One region of the Massilia sp. CCM 8734 genome, then DNA from elsewhere that is predicted to be linked to it. Evidence: riboswitches for the same ligand, from Rfam matches in the RefSeq annotation. Region 1 holds a riboswitch; the other holds the start of a gene.
What was found. Region 1 has a riboswitch for glycine ahead of F2P46_RS32260 (D-amino acid dehydrogenase). Riboswitches for the same ligand answer to the same signal wherever they lie in the genome.
Positions count from the first base shown of each region.

Region 2: it holds a riboswitch for glycine, as region 1 does, so the genes downstream of both, gcvT (glycine cleavage system aminomethyltransferase GcvT) here and F2P46_RS32260 (D-amino acid dehydrogenase) in region 1, are expected to answer to the same signal.

Region 1 covers NZ_WHJI01000057.1:1,098-8,780, reverse strand. The annotation lists gene F2P46_RS32265 (hypothetical protein) at 1-594, opposite strand, end outside; gene F2P46_RS32260 (D-amino acid dehydrogenase) at 708-1,940, opposite strand; glycine riboswitch at 2,108-2,216, opposite strand; gene rtcR (RNA repair transcriptional activator RtcR) at 2,326-3,942, opposite strand; gene F2P46_RS32250 (RNA-binding protein) at 4,227-5,690, shown strand; gene F2P46_RS32245 (RtcB family protein) at 6,235-7,470, shown strand; gene rtcA (RNA 3'-terminal phosphate cyclase) at 7,513-7,683, shown strand, end outside.
Region 2 covers NZ_WHJI01000014.1:130,394-138,076, forward strand. The annotation lists gene gcvP (aminomethyl-transferring glycine dehydrogenase) at 1-2,315, opposite strand, end outside; gene gcvH (glycine cleavage system protein GcvH) at 2,425-2,805, opposite strand; gene gcvT (glycine cleavage system aminomethyltransferase GcvT) at 2,868-3,986, opposite strand; glycine riboswitch at 4,071-4,176, opposite strand; glycine riboswitch at 4,195-4,280, opposite strand; gene F2P46_RS15300 (ATP-dependent Clp protease proteolytic subunit) at 4,415-4,975, shown strand; gene F2P46_RS15305 (hypothetical protein) at 5,145-5,414, opposite strand; gene F2P46_RS15310 (hypothetical protein) at 5,597-6,184, opposite strand; gene F2P46_RS15315 (DUF1631 family protein) at 6,443-7,683, shown strand, end outside.

The DNA of each region.
Region 1 (7,683 bases):
GGTGCGGCCGTCTTCGCGGGCGACCACTTCCAGCACGTCGGACCGCGCCTGGTAGATGCGCACGAAACGCACATTGCTTCGCTCGGCGTCGGCGTAGTAGCCCATCGACGCATCCACATCCTTGGCCAGCACGGCGGCGCCGTAGGCGACCGTTTCGTAGTTCCCGTTATTGAGTTCCACCGTCGCCATGCCGATCGGACGCCGGTTCAACAGGATGACGAAGCGCCACTGACCGGTCGCCTTGGCCATCTGTTTCATGCTGCCGCGTCCCGCCAGCAGCTCGTTCGGATCGATCGTATAGACCGGGAAGCCGTAGCCGATCTTGGCGTCCTTCAGGTCCTGCATGTCGTTGATGTCGAGCGGGAAGTCGACCGGCGCGCCGCTGGCGCCGCGCACTTGTACCTGGTGCGTCACGAACTGGGCGAAGTCGCGCTGGGCCGCAGCCTGCGCCGCCGCTGCCGCGCGCTTGGGCACCGCTTTGAAGGTGCTGGTCCCATCGGACTGGGCCTGTGCCGGCGCACCGGCCAGGGCCAGGCTGGCGCCGCACAGCAGGGCGGCGAGCATGGGACGGCATGAGAGCATTTTTGTTTGCATTATTGACTTCTCCTCACATAGATTGATACTGGAGCCCCGCCTGTCCAGGCGGGGTGGGTGCTGCGACTGCATTGGCATGCACGCATGCCGGACACCGTTGTCAACGCACATGGTCAGTGCGTCGGAAAATCGAGAGAGCGTTGCATCAAGTCGCCGATCATGTCGGCGGTGACGGCGGACAGGGTCCAGCCCAGATGCCCGTGGCCCGTGTTATAGAAGACGCAGGGCGACTTGCCGCGACCGACGCGCGGCAGCATGGTCGGCATCATCGGGCGCAGGCCGGCCCACGGAATCACGCTGCGCGTGTTCACGCCGGGGAAGCATTCATGCACCCAGTCGATCAGCGGGCGAATCCGGTCGTCGCGGATGTCGCGGTTGAAGCCATTGAATTCGGCCGTGCCGGCCACGCGGAAGCGATCGATCCCCAGGCGGCTGGTCACCAGCTTGGTGGCGTCGTCGAGCAGGCTGACGGTGGGTGCGGCCGCCTGGCTGGCCGCGTCGTTCAGGTTGACCGTGATCGAGTAGCCTTTGACCGGATAGATGTTGACCCGGTCGCCCAGGCTGGCGGCCAGCGCGCGGCTGGCGGTGCCGGCGCAGATGACGATGCCGTCGTAGGTCTCGGTCTGGGTGCGCTCGCCGTCGCCCACGGTCACCTGGGCGTGGCGGCCGTCGGTGCGCACTGCGCCGATCCGCATGCCGTAGCGGCAGTCCACGCCATTGCGGCGTGCGGCGGCGGCCAGGCCCGTGGTGAATTTGTGGATGTCGCCGGTGGCGTCGCTGTCGGTGAAAAAGCCGCCGTAAAAGTCGCCCGCCAGGGTCGGCTCGATGGCGCGCATTTCGCCGGGAGTCACCGCCCGCCGCGCCAGGCCGCCGGCGGCCAGCATCCTGCTGACCTTGGCGGCGTGCTCGAAGCCGGCCTTGTCGCGGTAGATGTGCAGGATGCCTTTGCGCTTGACGTCGAAGTCGATGCCCTCGGCTTCGGCCCACGCGAACAGGTGCTCGCGCGCGGCAATCGCCAGGCGCGCCGTCTCCACGGTGTTCCTGCGGTAGTGGGGAATGGCGGCGGCGAATTCGGCGAACCACGACAGCTTGTGCCAGCTCGGTTTTGGGCTGACCAGCAGCGGCGCGTCGCGCCGGAACATCCACTTCAAGCCCTTGAGCATGGTGGAGCGGTGGTTCCAGACTTCGGCGTTGGAGGCCGACAGCTGGCCGCCGTTGGCGAACGAGGTTTCCATCGCCGCGTAGCGGTGTTGTTCGAGCAGGGTGGTGGCAAAGCCACGTTTGGCAAGGGCGTAAGCGGTCGTGACGCCGGTGATCCCGCCGCCTATTACTGCAATGGTTTTCATGTGTCTTCCAGGTCCGAAAAACGTCAGATAGGAGAGTCCGCGCGCCGCTGCGCGTCGGATACCCCCTCTGTGCTGGACCTGAGAGATTCGCCGGCAACGCGCGATGCGTGGCCGGTTTGCTCCTTCGGTGCACCGGATGACGACTCCCGGTGGCTCTTCAGAGTTCAAATGCGTTATCGGTCCTGGGGCCTGAGAGATTCCGGGGCGGTTGCTCCTTCGGCGCCATCGATCCTTACCTGAGACATTGCGATCGACAGACTCTCCCGATAACGCTTAGCGTTGCGCTAAGTATGCCGTGGGCATATGTATGCAGAATACCGCAGGAATTATCGCCAATACAACCTATTTAAATGATAGCTGTTGTTTCCAAGACAATACCGACAAATTACCGACTGCCGCTGACCCGATCCCAGTCCAGGTCGAACCGCGCCAGGAATTTTTTCAGGCGGTCGGCGTCGTTGGGTTTGCTCTTGGCACTGCGCGAGACGGCGAACAGCTTGCGCCCGGCGTCGGACAAGGTGCTCGACGCGCGGCACACCTGCACCACGGCGGCCAGTTGCAGGGCGTCGAACAGGTCGAGGCCGGCGGCGGCTTCGTCGCCCATTAGCCCGGCGAGGTCGACCTCGGCCAGGGTGGGCGCCGGCGCGCGCGTGTAGTGGTGCCAGAGTTTTTGCAGCCGGGCCACTTCGGCGCTGACGATGCCCTCCGAAATGCCGCCCGCCTCGGCCAGGGTCGCCATGCGCGTGACCGACGCCGACAGGTCGCGGAAGTTGCCGGCCCAGACTGCCTCGGGCGACATCGCAAAGCGCATGTAGCGCTCGCGCGCCTCCTTGTTGAAACGCACCATCTGCCCGTATTCCTGGCTGAACTGGTTGAGCAGGTAGACCAGGTTGGGTTCGATGTCTTCGGGCCGGTCCACCAGGCCGGGCAGGGCGTAGGTCCATAAATTGATGCGCGCGTACAAGTCTTCGCGAAAGCGCCCGGCCACCACCTCGCTTGCCAGGTCGCGGTTGGTGCCGGCGATGAGCTGGAAGTCGCTCTGCACTTCACTGTCGCTGCCGACCGGATGGAAGCGCTTTTCTTCGATGGCCTTGAGCAGCATGGCCTGTTCGTCCGGACCAAGTTCGCCGATTTCGTCGAGGAACAGCAAGCCTTTGTGGGCGCTGCGCAGCAAGCCGGGGCGGTCGGCGGCGGCGCCCGTGAAGGAACCCTTGACGTGGCCGAACAGGGTCGAGGCGGCGCCGTCGCCATGCAGGGTGGCGCAGTTGAGCTCGACGAACTTGCCGTCGATCTGGTGGCGCGTTTTCTTCAGTTCGTAGACCCGGCGCGCGAGGAAGGATTTGCCGGCGCCGGTCGGCCCCATCAGCAGCATCGGCGCGCGCGACTTGATGGCCACGCGCTCGATCTCGTCGATCATGGTGTTGAAGCTGGCGTTGCGGGTGGCAATGCCGGACTTGAGGAAAGCCACGCCTTCGGCTTGCTCGCGCGAAAAGCGCTGGGCGATCTGGTCGTAGCGCGACAGGTCGAGGTCGATCAGCGCGTAGCTGCCCGGTTCGGTGGTGGACTGGCGCCGTGGCGGCGAGCTTTGCAGCAGGCGGCCGGGGAAGAAGCGCGCTTCCGTCATCAGGAACATGCAGATCTGCACGACGTGGGTGCCGGTGGTGATGTGGATCCAGTAATCCTCGTTGTCCGGATCGAAGGGGTAGCGCTTGGCGAAATCGAACAGGGCGCTGTAGACCTCGCCGAAATCCCAGGCGTCGCTGATCGGTATGTTGTGCGGGACCACCGTCGTTTCGGGCGAGACGGCGGCGATGTCGGCCGTGACGGCGTCGACCACCGGGCCGAATTTGCCGCTGTAGAGCATGTCGAAGCGGTGCACGGCGTATTCCTCGTGCTGGGTGATGGCGATGCTTGGGCGCCACTTCTCCCAACGGGCCGGGCCCTTGCCACTGTCGAGCTGGGTGCCGACGAATCCGATGACCACGATGCGTTTCTGTTTCATATCTGTATAAAGTTTTATCTTGTCGGATAATTTATCACGTGCTTGCCAGCTTGTCCATTTCTTGCCGGTTTGGCTTGGCGAATTGGTAATCTTTTTTAAATCAAGGACTTAAGGGGAATTGATGCGGATGGGCTGCGAGCTGGCACGCCCTTTGCAATAGAGGAGATACAAACAAGAAAAATGAGGAAGGCAAAATGGCAAACGCACAGTTGTTCCAGACCTTGAAGGGAATCTTTGTCCCTCGCGCCGATGGTCTTAATTCGACAGGCGCTCCGGCTTACAGCATGACGCCACGGCACCAGCTGGCGCAGTATGCCGCCACCGGATGCCTGAATTCGACCTATTACGTCAATGCGCAATCGCAGTTGGCGACGGTGCTGGAGCTGTGCGAGAAGGTCGACGCCAAATTTATCGCGCAGACCGCGATTTACTGCCGCGAACGCGGTTATATGAAGGATATGCCGGCGCTGTTGACCGCTGTACTGGCCGCCAAGGGCGCGCCGGAACTGACCCCGGTGTTCCGCCGCGTGGTCAATAACGGCAAGATGCTGCGCAATGTGGTACAGATTATTCGCTCCGGCGCGGCGGGTCGTAAATCGCTGGGCAGCCGGTCGAAAAAGCTGGTGCAGCAATGGTTGAACCGCGCATCGGAAAAAGAGCTGCTGGCGGCCTCGATCGGCGCCATGCCGTCGCTGGGCGATGTGGTGAAGATGGTGCATCCGAAGCCGTCGCAAGCCTGGCGTGAAGCGTTTTTCGCCTGGTCGATCGGCAAGCCGTTTAACGCGGAGGCGCTGCCGGATGCGCTGAAGGCCTTCGAAGCGTACAAGGCCGACCAGTCGCAGCCGGTGCCGGAGGTGCCGTTCCAGATGCTGACTTCATTGTCATTGTCGGCGCAGGCATGGGCGCAGATTGCGCGCCAGGGCGGCTGGCACATGGTGCGCATGAATTTGAATACCTTCGGCCGCAATGGTGTGTACGCGCTGCCGGGCATGGTCGAAGTCATCGCCGACAAGCTGCGCGATCCGGTGGCGATTGCCAAGGCGGGCGTGTTTCCGTACCAGCTAATGTCGGCGTATATGGCGGCTTCAGACGATGTGCCACGGGCCATCAGCGATGCTTTGCAGGATGCGCTGGAACTGTCGCTGTCGAACGTGCCGCAGGTGGAGGGCAAGGTCGTGATTTGCCCGGATGTATCCGGATCGATGCAGTCGCCGGTGTCGGGTTATCGGGGCGGCGGCACCTCGAAGGTGCGTTGTATCGATGTGGCCGGGCTGATCGCCGCAGCGATGCTGCGCAAGAATCCGGATGCACTGGTGCTGCCGTTCGAGAATTATGTGCGGGTTTGCGCATTGAATGCCCGCGATACGGTCATGACCAATGCGCAGAAGCTGGCGGCGATTGGCGGCGGTGGTACCAATTGCAGCGCACCGTTGGCGCACATGAACAAGCAGAAGGTGATGGCCGACCTGGTGGTGTACGTGTCCGACAATGAATCGTGGATCGACCAGCGTGCGGGCGCCACCGCCACGATGACCGAATGGGCGGTGTTCAAGCAGCGCAATCCGGCGGCGCGGCTGGTGTGTATCGACTGCACGCCGAACAGTACCAGCCAGGCGGCGGAACGCGCCGATGTGTTGAATGTCGGTGGTTTTTCGGATGATGTGTTCAAAATCATCGCCGCCTTTGCGGCCGGCCAGCTGGGCGCGGCGCATTGGGTGGGCGAGATCGAAGCGATCGCGCTTGAGTAAGGTTGCTTGAGTAAGTTTTTTTGATGTACCGGTTTTGAGTGCAGTGCGAATGCCGATGCGAATACATTTTGCAAATGTCCAAGTTCGCAGCAAAATTTTGTCGCACCGTGCTCAATCGTTTTACCCCGAATGCAGGTTAAGACTACATCCACGGCTGCAAGGGCTTCGCGTCCTACAGCTGACATGTCTTGCCGCTCCTTGTCGGGAATTTGTTGTACAGGTTTTGAGCGCGGTGCGAATGCTTGGTGCGAATACATCTCCAAATCTATTTCGCATCGGATTTTTCTTGTCGCGCCGTGCTCAATCGTTTTACCCCGAATGCGGGCAGGACTACATAGGGGTTGCTGTTGGCCTGAAGCCGGCAACTGTTTGTCCCGCCGACTCCTTGTCGGGAATTGATTTTTGGCGAATGCAGTCCGGACTACATTGCGTTCCCGGTTCGAGTCCGGGCGGTTGCGCAAGCGGCCGTAGCTCAACTGGTAGAGCAAATTATCCGGGCGATGTTGTCGCCCCCTTGCATCACCTTATATATAGTGAGAAAAATATGAAAAACGAAAACTACGATGTCCTGAATGTGGACGATGGCCGCCACGTCAAAATGTGGACCAAAGGCGTGCCGGTGGAAGACGTGGCCAAGAAGCAGCTGGCCAACACCGCCAAAATGCCGTTCATCTACAAGCATATCGCGGTCATGCCCGACGTTCACCTCGGTAAAGGCTCGACCATTGGCAGCGTGATTCCGACCCTCGGCGCGGTGATTCCGGCGGCTGTTGGCGTGGATATTGGCTGCGGCATGATGGCTGCCAAGACCACCCTGACCGCGAACGACCTGCCGGATAACCTGTCGGCGCTGCGTAGCGCCATCGAGCGCGCGATCCCGCACGGTATGTCGCCGAAGACGCGCGGCTACCGCGGCCGCGATGAGGGTTCGTGGAATACGCCGCCAGCGGCGGTGGATGTGGCCTGGGGCCAGTTGAAGGATGAATTCGACGCCATCTGCCTGAAAACGCCGAAGCTGAAAACCACGAATAACTACCGTCACCTGGGAACCCTGGGAAGCGGTAACCATTTTGTGGAAGTCTGCCTGGACGAGGTAGGTTTCGTGTGGTTCATGCTGCATTCGGGTTCGCGCGGCGTGGGTAACGCCATCGGCACCCACTTCATCGAGCTGGCCAAGAAGGATATGCGCACGCACTTCATCAACCTGCCCGACCAGGATCTGGCGTACCTGGCCGAAGGAACGCAGCACTATAACGATTACATCGAGGCAGTCAGCTGGGCGCAGAAATTCGCCCGCACCAATCGCGACGTGATGATGCATAACCTGATCGCGGCGGTGCGTACCGTGATCACCAAGCCGTTCGAGACGCACGTGGAGGCGGTCAATTGCCACCATAATTATGTGCAGAAGGAGCATCACTTCGGTAAAGATGTGCTGATTACCCGTAAGGGCGCCGTGTCGGCCCGTCCGGGTGAACTGGGTATCATCCCGGGATCGATGGGGGCGAAGAGCTTTATCGTTCGTGGTAAAGGCAATCCGGACAGCTTTAACAGCTGCAGCCACGGCGCCGGCCGCACCATGAGCCGTACCGAAGCGAAGCGTCGTTTCACCGTTGACGACCAGGTCAAGGCGACCGAGGGCGTGGAATGCCGCAAGGATGAAAACGTGATCGACGAGATTCCGATGGCGTACAAGGATATCGACGCCGTCATGCACGCCCAGCGCGACCTGGTGGATGTGGTCCATATCCTCAAGCAGGTGGTGTGCGTCAAGGGTTGATGCCGCCGCTGGTTACACTATATATAAGAAGAAAAGTTGAAGATGATTGAATTAGATGGCGCCGTCGGCGAAGGCGGCGGACAAATCCTGCGCAGTGCGCTGACCTTGTCCATGATTACCGGCCAGGCGTTTTGCATCAAGAATATCCGGGCCGGCCGCAAGAAGCCCGGGCTGCTGCGCCAGCATCTGGTGGCGGTCCAGGCGGCCACCGGG
Region 2 (7,683 bases), on a different contig from region 1:
CACGAAATCGGCAGGATGCTGGCCGAGCCGAACGGCGCCGCGCTGACCGCGCCGATGCCCGCTTCGTCACGCGTGTAGCCGCTCGAACGCTGGTTCGGCAAGAATTTGGCCAGGTGCGCGCCCACGCCGATGGGACCGACGCCGGGGCCGCCGCCGCCGTGCGGGATGCAGAACGTCTTGTGCAGGTTCAGGTGGCTGACATCGCCGCCGAAGCTGCCCGGCGCCGCCACGCCGACCAGCGCGTTCATGTTGGCGCCGTCGATGTAGACCTGGCCGCCGTGCGAGTGGATGATCTCGCACAGCTCGGCGATGCCTTCTTCGAACACGCCGTGGGTCGATGGATAGGTGACCATCACGCAGGCCAGGTTGGCGCTGTGCTGTTCGGCCTTGGCCTTCAGGTCCGCGAGGTCGACGTTGCCGCTGGCGTCGCAAGCGGTGACGACCACCTTCATGCCGACCATATTGGCCGACGCCGGGTTGGTGCCGTGCGCCGACGAGGGGATCAGGCAGATATTGCGATGGCCTTCGCCGCGCGACTCATGGTAAGCCTTGATCACCAAGAGGCCCGCGTACTCGCCCTGCGAGCCGGCGTTCGGCTGCAGCGACACGGCTGCGTAGCCGGTCAGCGCGCACAGCATGTCTTCCAGCTGGCCGATCATCTCGCGGTAGCCGACCGTCTGCGCGTCGGGTGCGAACGGGTGGATGTTGGAAAACTCGGGCCAGGTGACCGGGATCATCTCGCTCGTTGCATTCAGTTTCATGGTGCAGGACCCGAGCGGGATCATGGTGCGGTCCAGCGCCAGGTCCTTGTCGGCCAGGCCGCGCAGGTAGCGCAGCATTTCGTGTTCCGCGTGGTAGCGGTTGAAGGTCGGATGCGTCAAATACGTGCTGCTGCGCGCCAGCGCTTCCGGGAAGCCGTCCTGCGCGCTCGCATCAAACGCGTCGAAATCGGGCGAGGCCGGGGCGTTCGGGACGCCTTGCGAGAAGATCGTCCACAGCAGCGCGATATCTTCGCGGGTAGTGGTTTCGTCGAGCGAGATGCCGACGTGCTTGTCATCGACCTTGCGCAGGTTCACGCCGTGTTCGACGGCGATGGTGTGCAGTTCGGCCGCGCGCGCGCTCTTGATGGTGAGCGTGTCGAAGTAGGTCGTGTTGACGATCTCGTAGCCGAGCTGGCCGAGCTTGGCGGCGGCGATGGCGGTGAAGCGGTGCACGCGCTGGGCGATGCGCTGCAAGCCTTTGGGGCCATGGTAGACGGCGTACATCGAGGCCATCACCGCCAGCAGGACCTGCGCGGTGCAGATGTTGGAGGTGGCTTTTTCGCGGCGGATGTGCTGCTCGCGCGTTTGCAGCGCCAGGCGATACGCCTTGTTGCCTTGCGCGTCGATGGTCACGCCCACCAGGCGGCCGGCCATGCTGCGCTTGAATTCGTCGCGCGTGGCCAGGTAGCCGGCATGCGGGCCGCCGAAACCGAGCGGCACGCCGAAGCGCTGGCTGTTACCGACGACCACGTCGCAGCCCCAGTCGCCCGGAGGCGTCAACAGGGTCAGGGCCAGCAGGTCGGCGCAAGCGACGACCATGGCGCCGGCCGCGTGCAGTTTTTCGACGGCGGCGCGGTAGTCGCGCACATCGCCATTGACGCCCGGGTACTGGATCAGCACACCGAAGCAGGGCTCGGTCAGGGCGCCGATGTCGGCCGCCGCGATCGTGCGCACTTCCACGCCGATCGGCTGGGCGCGCGTCTGCACCACTTCCAGCGTTTGCGGCAGCACGTCGTCGGCGACGTAAAACACGTTCGAGGCCGACTTGCCGACGCGCTGGATCAGGGTCATGGCTTCGGCGGCGGCGGTGCCCTCGTCGAGCATCGACGAGTTGGCGATGCCCATGCCGGTCAGGTCGGTGATCATTTGCTGGAAGTTCAGGATCGCTTCCAGGCGGCCTTGCGAAATCTCGGGCTGGTAAGGCGTGTAGGCGGTGTACCAGGCCGGGTTTTCAAAAATATTGCGCAGGATGACGCCCGGCGTGTGGCTGTTGAAGTAGCCCTGGCCGATCATCGACTTCATGACCTTGTTCTTGGCGGCGAGCGCCTTGAGTTTGCCCAGCGCCGCCTGCTCCGGCATCGGCTCGAAGAACTGGCCCAGTTCCAGCTTGCTCTTCTTGCGGATATTGGCGGGCACGATGGCGTCGATCAGCGCCGCGCGCGACGGATAGCCGAGCGTGGCCAGCATGGCTGCCTGTTCGGCGGTGGACGGGCCGATATGGCGCGGGATGAACGAGTCGCGTGCTTCGAGTTGGGTCAGGCTGGTGCGGGTCATGGTAGTGGGGGCCGGTAGTGGAGCCGAAAAAGGGACTGCCGCCGCTGGACGCGACGGCGGACTGAAAAGAGACGGCCGCCGCGATGGTCATCGGGGCGGCCAGGAATTTTTACTCTGCGGTGGCTTTGCCGTAAGCGGTGGCGTCGAGCAGGCCGTCGATGGCGCCGGCGTCGCTCGGCTTGAGCTTGAACAGCCAGGCCGCGTAGGCGTCGGTGTTGATCGAGTCCGGCGCGTCGGCGACACTGTCGTTGACGGCGATGCACTCGCCCGAGACAGGCGCATAGATGTCGCTGGCCGCCTTGACCGATTCGACCACGGCGGCGTCGTCGCCGGCGGTGAAGACCTTGCCCACTTTTGGCAGTTCGACGAAGACGATGTCGCCCAGCGCGTCCTGCGCGTATTCGGTGATGCCGACGGTGAGGGTGCCGTCAGCTTCGGCGCGTACCCATTCGTGGGACTCGGTGTATTTCAGGTCGGCTGGGATGTTCATAGTGTTTGCTCCAAAAGGTCGCGGTCGATGTAAATACTGCTCATTAGTGTAGGTGCCAGGAATCAGGCAGCGAGGATTTTACCGTTTCGCACGAACGGCAGCTTGATCACGCTGGCGGCCAGCTTCTTGTCGCGGATTTCGACGTGCACGGTGTCGCCCACGGCCACGCCCATCGGCACGCGCGCCAGCGCGATCGCTTCCTGCATGGTCGGGCTGAAGGTGCCGCTGGTGATTTCGCCGGTCGCGCCGTCAGCGGCGAGCACTTTCTGGTGCGCGCGCAAAATGCCGCCTTTTTCGCGCAGGATCAGGCCCACGAATTGAAAGTTCTGGCCCATCGCCTTGAGCGCGGTCTTGCCGATGAAGTCGCGCTCGGCGGCCAGGTCGATGGTCCACGCCAGGCCGGCGTCGAGCGGGTTGACCGTGTCGTCCATGTCCTGGCCGTACAAATTCATGCCCGCTTCCAGGCGCAAGGTGTCGCGCGCGCCCAGGCCCGCCGGCGTGACGCCGGCCGCCACCAGCGCATTCCACAGGTTCTCGGCCTGCGAAGCGGGGAAGGCCAGCTCGAACCCGTCTTCGCCGGTGTAGCCGGTGCGCGCCACCATCACGTCGCCGAAGGCGGTGTCCTTGACGATGACGGCGTTGAACGGTTTCAGTGGCTCGGAGGCGGCCTGGGTGCTTGGCAGCACCTGCCACACCTTGGCGCGCGCGTTCGGGCCCTGCACGGCGATCAGCGCCATTGGCTCGTTGCCGTCGCGGCGCTGGGTGATCGTCACGCCGCTTTTGGTGGCGTCGTTCTGGGCGCTGATCCAGGCCACGTCTTTTTCGGCGGTGCCGGCGTTGACGACCAGGCGGAACCAGGTCTCGCTGAAGAAGTAGACGATCAGGTCGTCGATGACGAAGCCCTGCGGATTGAGCATGCACGAATACAGGGCCTTGCCGGCCACTTGCAGCTTGTCGACGTTATTGGCCAGCAGGGCGCGCAGGAAAGGGCGGGCGTTCTCGCCTTCGATATCGACCACGCACATGTGCGAGACGTCGAACATGCCGACATCGCTGCGCACGGCGTGGTGTTCTTCGATTTGCGAGCCGTAATTGACGGGCATGTCCCAGCCGCCGAAATCGACCATCTTGGCCCCGGCGGCGCGGTGTGCGGAATTGAGCGGGGTCGTTTTAAGCGTCATGGAATCCTCAAGGCAGAGTGAATGGGGGTACGACGAGCAGACGTGGCGCGCCCAAGGGAGTACCTTTGGCCGTTCCGTGTTGCTTCGCGCCCCTCTGTCCTTGATACCTGAGAGATAGCGGATGATGCTCCGCCTGCCCCTTCGGTGGGCCGCCGGCGTGGTGCCGCGGCCGCTCTCCAGAGTTCAGCCGTTGGCGCTGTGCGCCGCCGACCCCTGACCGGTCCTTTTGCCTGAGAGTTTTTGGGTGATGCCCCTTCGGCGGCAGCCTGCGCTGCCCTCTCCCGATCAAGACTGTGGAGGATATGCCAGCAGGGCGGAACTGTCAACCTTGCCAGGGGCGTGCGCGGGTGCGCACGAATGAGATGCGCGGAAAACCATGCTTGGCCCGATTTGTTAAAATAATTCATCTACTTTGCGAGCAGACAGCCATGAGCGAAGAAAAAACGACCCCATCGACGGATGCCTGGTTCACTTTGTCGGGCGATGTCAACAGCGATATGGTGCACCGCGTGTTCGATGCGGTGGACGGCATGAGCGAAAACGGCGTCGAAACGGCGCACGTCTTGATCCAGTCGAACGGCGGCTATGTCAGCGACGGGCTTTGCCTGTACAACTTCCTGTCGAATGCGCCGGTCAAGTTTGTGATGTACAACGCGGGAGCGGTGGCCTCGATCGCCGTGATCCTGTTTTTGTCCGGCAGGCGGCGCTACGCCAGCGAAACGGCGCGCTTCATGGTGCACAAGTCGCATGCCACGGCCTCGCCGGGGGCGCGTCCGGATGCGCTCAACATCATTGTCGAAGGGCTGCGCGCCGACGACGCCCGCACCGAATCGATCTTGCGCAAGCATATAGAGTTGTTGCCCGAGCAGTGGGCGATCCACCAGTATTCCGACCTGCACCTGACCGCGCGCGACGCCAAGGTGGCGCGCATGGTCAATGACGTGGCCGACTTTTCCCCGCCCAAGGGCGCGCGCATCCGCAATATCTAAGATTGCCGGTGCAGCCGGTCCCCGGGCCGGTGTGCGCCCCAGGGCCGCAATCGCGCAAAAAAAGAGCCTGTCAACGGCCAGGCCGAGGCAGACTCTTTCTATTGCTTCCTGTTGGTTTGGTGCATGGCGCCGCCCGGAAACCCGGCGACGCCAGCCGGGGTCACGCTAATCAGCTTTTGCTACCGCTGCTTTTGCTGCCGCTGCCGGAAGACGAACCCGACTGTTTACTGCCCGAGCCGGAACCGGACTGTTTCGAATTGCTGTCGTCATTTTTGTGGCTTTGGCGGCCCGCTTCCACGTGCTGCTCGTGGGTACCGCCCTGGGTGCCGCCGCTTTTGCCGCCCGAGCCGCTGCCGGAGCCTTGCGAGCCCGATTGCTTGTTCGAGCCGGAGCTATCGCTTTGCTTGTTGCCCTGACCGCTTTTCTGATTCGAGTTCATGTTCATTCCTTTTCAAAGTTTGAAAATGTCGTGCTCGCCGGTGGAGCTGAAGAGGCGCTCTCGTCTGCGTTTCCGGTGACACAATCATGCGAGCCGCACTGTTGAAGAGGTATCGGAATGCGCCTTGAACTCGTGTAGGATTAGTTCCTACAAAATTGAAACAAATGCTGACAGGAACAGTCTTAACGATTCGGCGGCATGCGGCTGCCGCGTTGCGCCTCGACGGCGGCGTTGACCGCCAGCAGGGTGGTCTGGAACGCCAGGTTGTCGATGATGCGCGCCAGCCGCGCCGAAGTCTCCGCTGAGCACGATGATGCCGGCCGGCCGCGGATGGCGGCGCGCGGGGCGCTGTCGATGCAGGCGCCGTGCGCACCGCCGCTTTGCATGGCCCGTTCGATCAGATTGCCGCGCGGCGCCGGCAGCGTTGCGGGCAAGCGGCGCGCGGGGGCGGCCGGGGCGCTCATGCTGGCCCTGAGCCACAGGCCGAGCAGGGCCACTCCGGCGCCGTTGGCCATGATACAAAACCATACCCACAGACGCGCGGTGGTGTAGCTGGCCTCGGTCCCGGTCCCGGTGGCGATGGCGGCGGAGGCGGCGAAGCGCAGGGCGTCGCTATTGTCGGCTAAACTTTGGGCGGCCGGTGCCGTTACCGGGTCCATCAGGGCAAGCTGGCTCAGCAGTACGCTAGCCAGCCAGGCGCTGAGCGCCACCAGGACGGCGAAGCAGAGCGTCAGAGTCAGCTTGAGGTCGGCACGGCGGCTGCTTATCATGGCGTAGTCCTTGAGAAAGGGGTTGCTCTGTGGAATTGTTATTATGTTAGAGAAACTCTCAGGCTCGGATTTGTTTTTAATCAACAGTCGAAATGACGATTTGGGGCTTCTTATTGAGGGAAAAGCAAGAATGAGCATACTCACCATGCGATTAAACAAAAAATAACACTTTGTTTCAAACTTTCCGGTTGCCGGTCGGCAATAATGTGAGAGAATGTTTGTTATGGCAAAAGATCTTTAACCCCGAACGAGCAGACAATGGCTCCACCTTCACCCTCCACAGCTGCTAGGAAGACAGGTCCGTCACGCCACGAGTTGCTGGAAACGCTGCTGGGCAGTGTGACCAAGCACGTCAATGACCAATTGATGGCGGTAGCGACGCGTCTCGTTGCGGCGTTGCTGGATGTGACCGATCCCGCGCTCGATGCGCGCACGGTGTTCCTGCGGGTGAAGTCGGGCAATCTGCTGAAAAACAACACTTACGCCTTCTTTCATGTTGCCGCCTCCGGCATCGTGCGTTCCATGCGCGCCGAAATCGAATTGCTGGCGCCATCGCCCAAGAAGACCTTGGCGAGCGTGCCAACCACGCTCGAACTGGTGCCGTACGAAGAGATGGACAGCCGGGTCGCGTTCGACGCCATCAGCCGCCCCTTCGAAATGCAGTATGCGACCCAGATCGCCACGCTCAATGTCCGGCTCGGTTTCCTGCTCGAACGCGACGTGCTGCGCATCAGCCAGAATCCGTTCCGGCCCGAGATGTTCCTGTCGGCGCTGCAACAGGCCTGGCGCGAGTTCGAACCGGATATCGAGGCCCATGGCCTGATCCTGCCGATGCTGCGCCCCTCCTTGCTGTTCGACTTCGCGCCGATGTACGACGCCCTGTGCGACGTGCTGATCAACAAGAACGTGCAGCCCGGTTCGGTGGAAGCGTTCAAGATCAAGAAAACCGAAAGCGCGGTCGCCGCCAAAAAAGCGCGCGCCAGCAGCCAGGCCGAGCTGGCCAAGCAATTGCGCCAGTTCCTCAGCGATGAGGAAGAAGCGCCGGCGGCGTCGTTCGACATTCCGATGATCCCCGACCTGCCGGCCATGGCGCCGTCCGCCGGCGGCGGCTGGCGTCCGAGCGGCGCGGCCGCGTTCCAGGGCGCGCCCGGCGCCGACAGCGTCGCGGCCAGCGTGCCCGCGCCGTGGCAGGGCGGCGCGCCGGCCCATGGTGGAGCTGCAGGGCCGGGCGCGCATGCCGGCGCCGGCTTTGCGGCGCCGCAGTTTGCCGGTGGCGGTGGTATCGCCGCGGGCGCTTTCGGCCACTCGGCCGAGGCTGGCCAGGTGATGGTGCCGGCCTCGCTGCTCGATGCGCTCAAGGGCTTCCAGGGTTTCCAGGGCGGCTTGCCGGCCCAGTTCAGCAACGTCGCTCCGACCCCGGTGGAAGCCCAAACGGGGAACCTCTTCTATTTGCCGCGCTTGAAGGAAAGCATTCCAAAAGGAACACTTTCGCGTGGCGA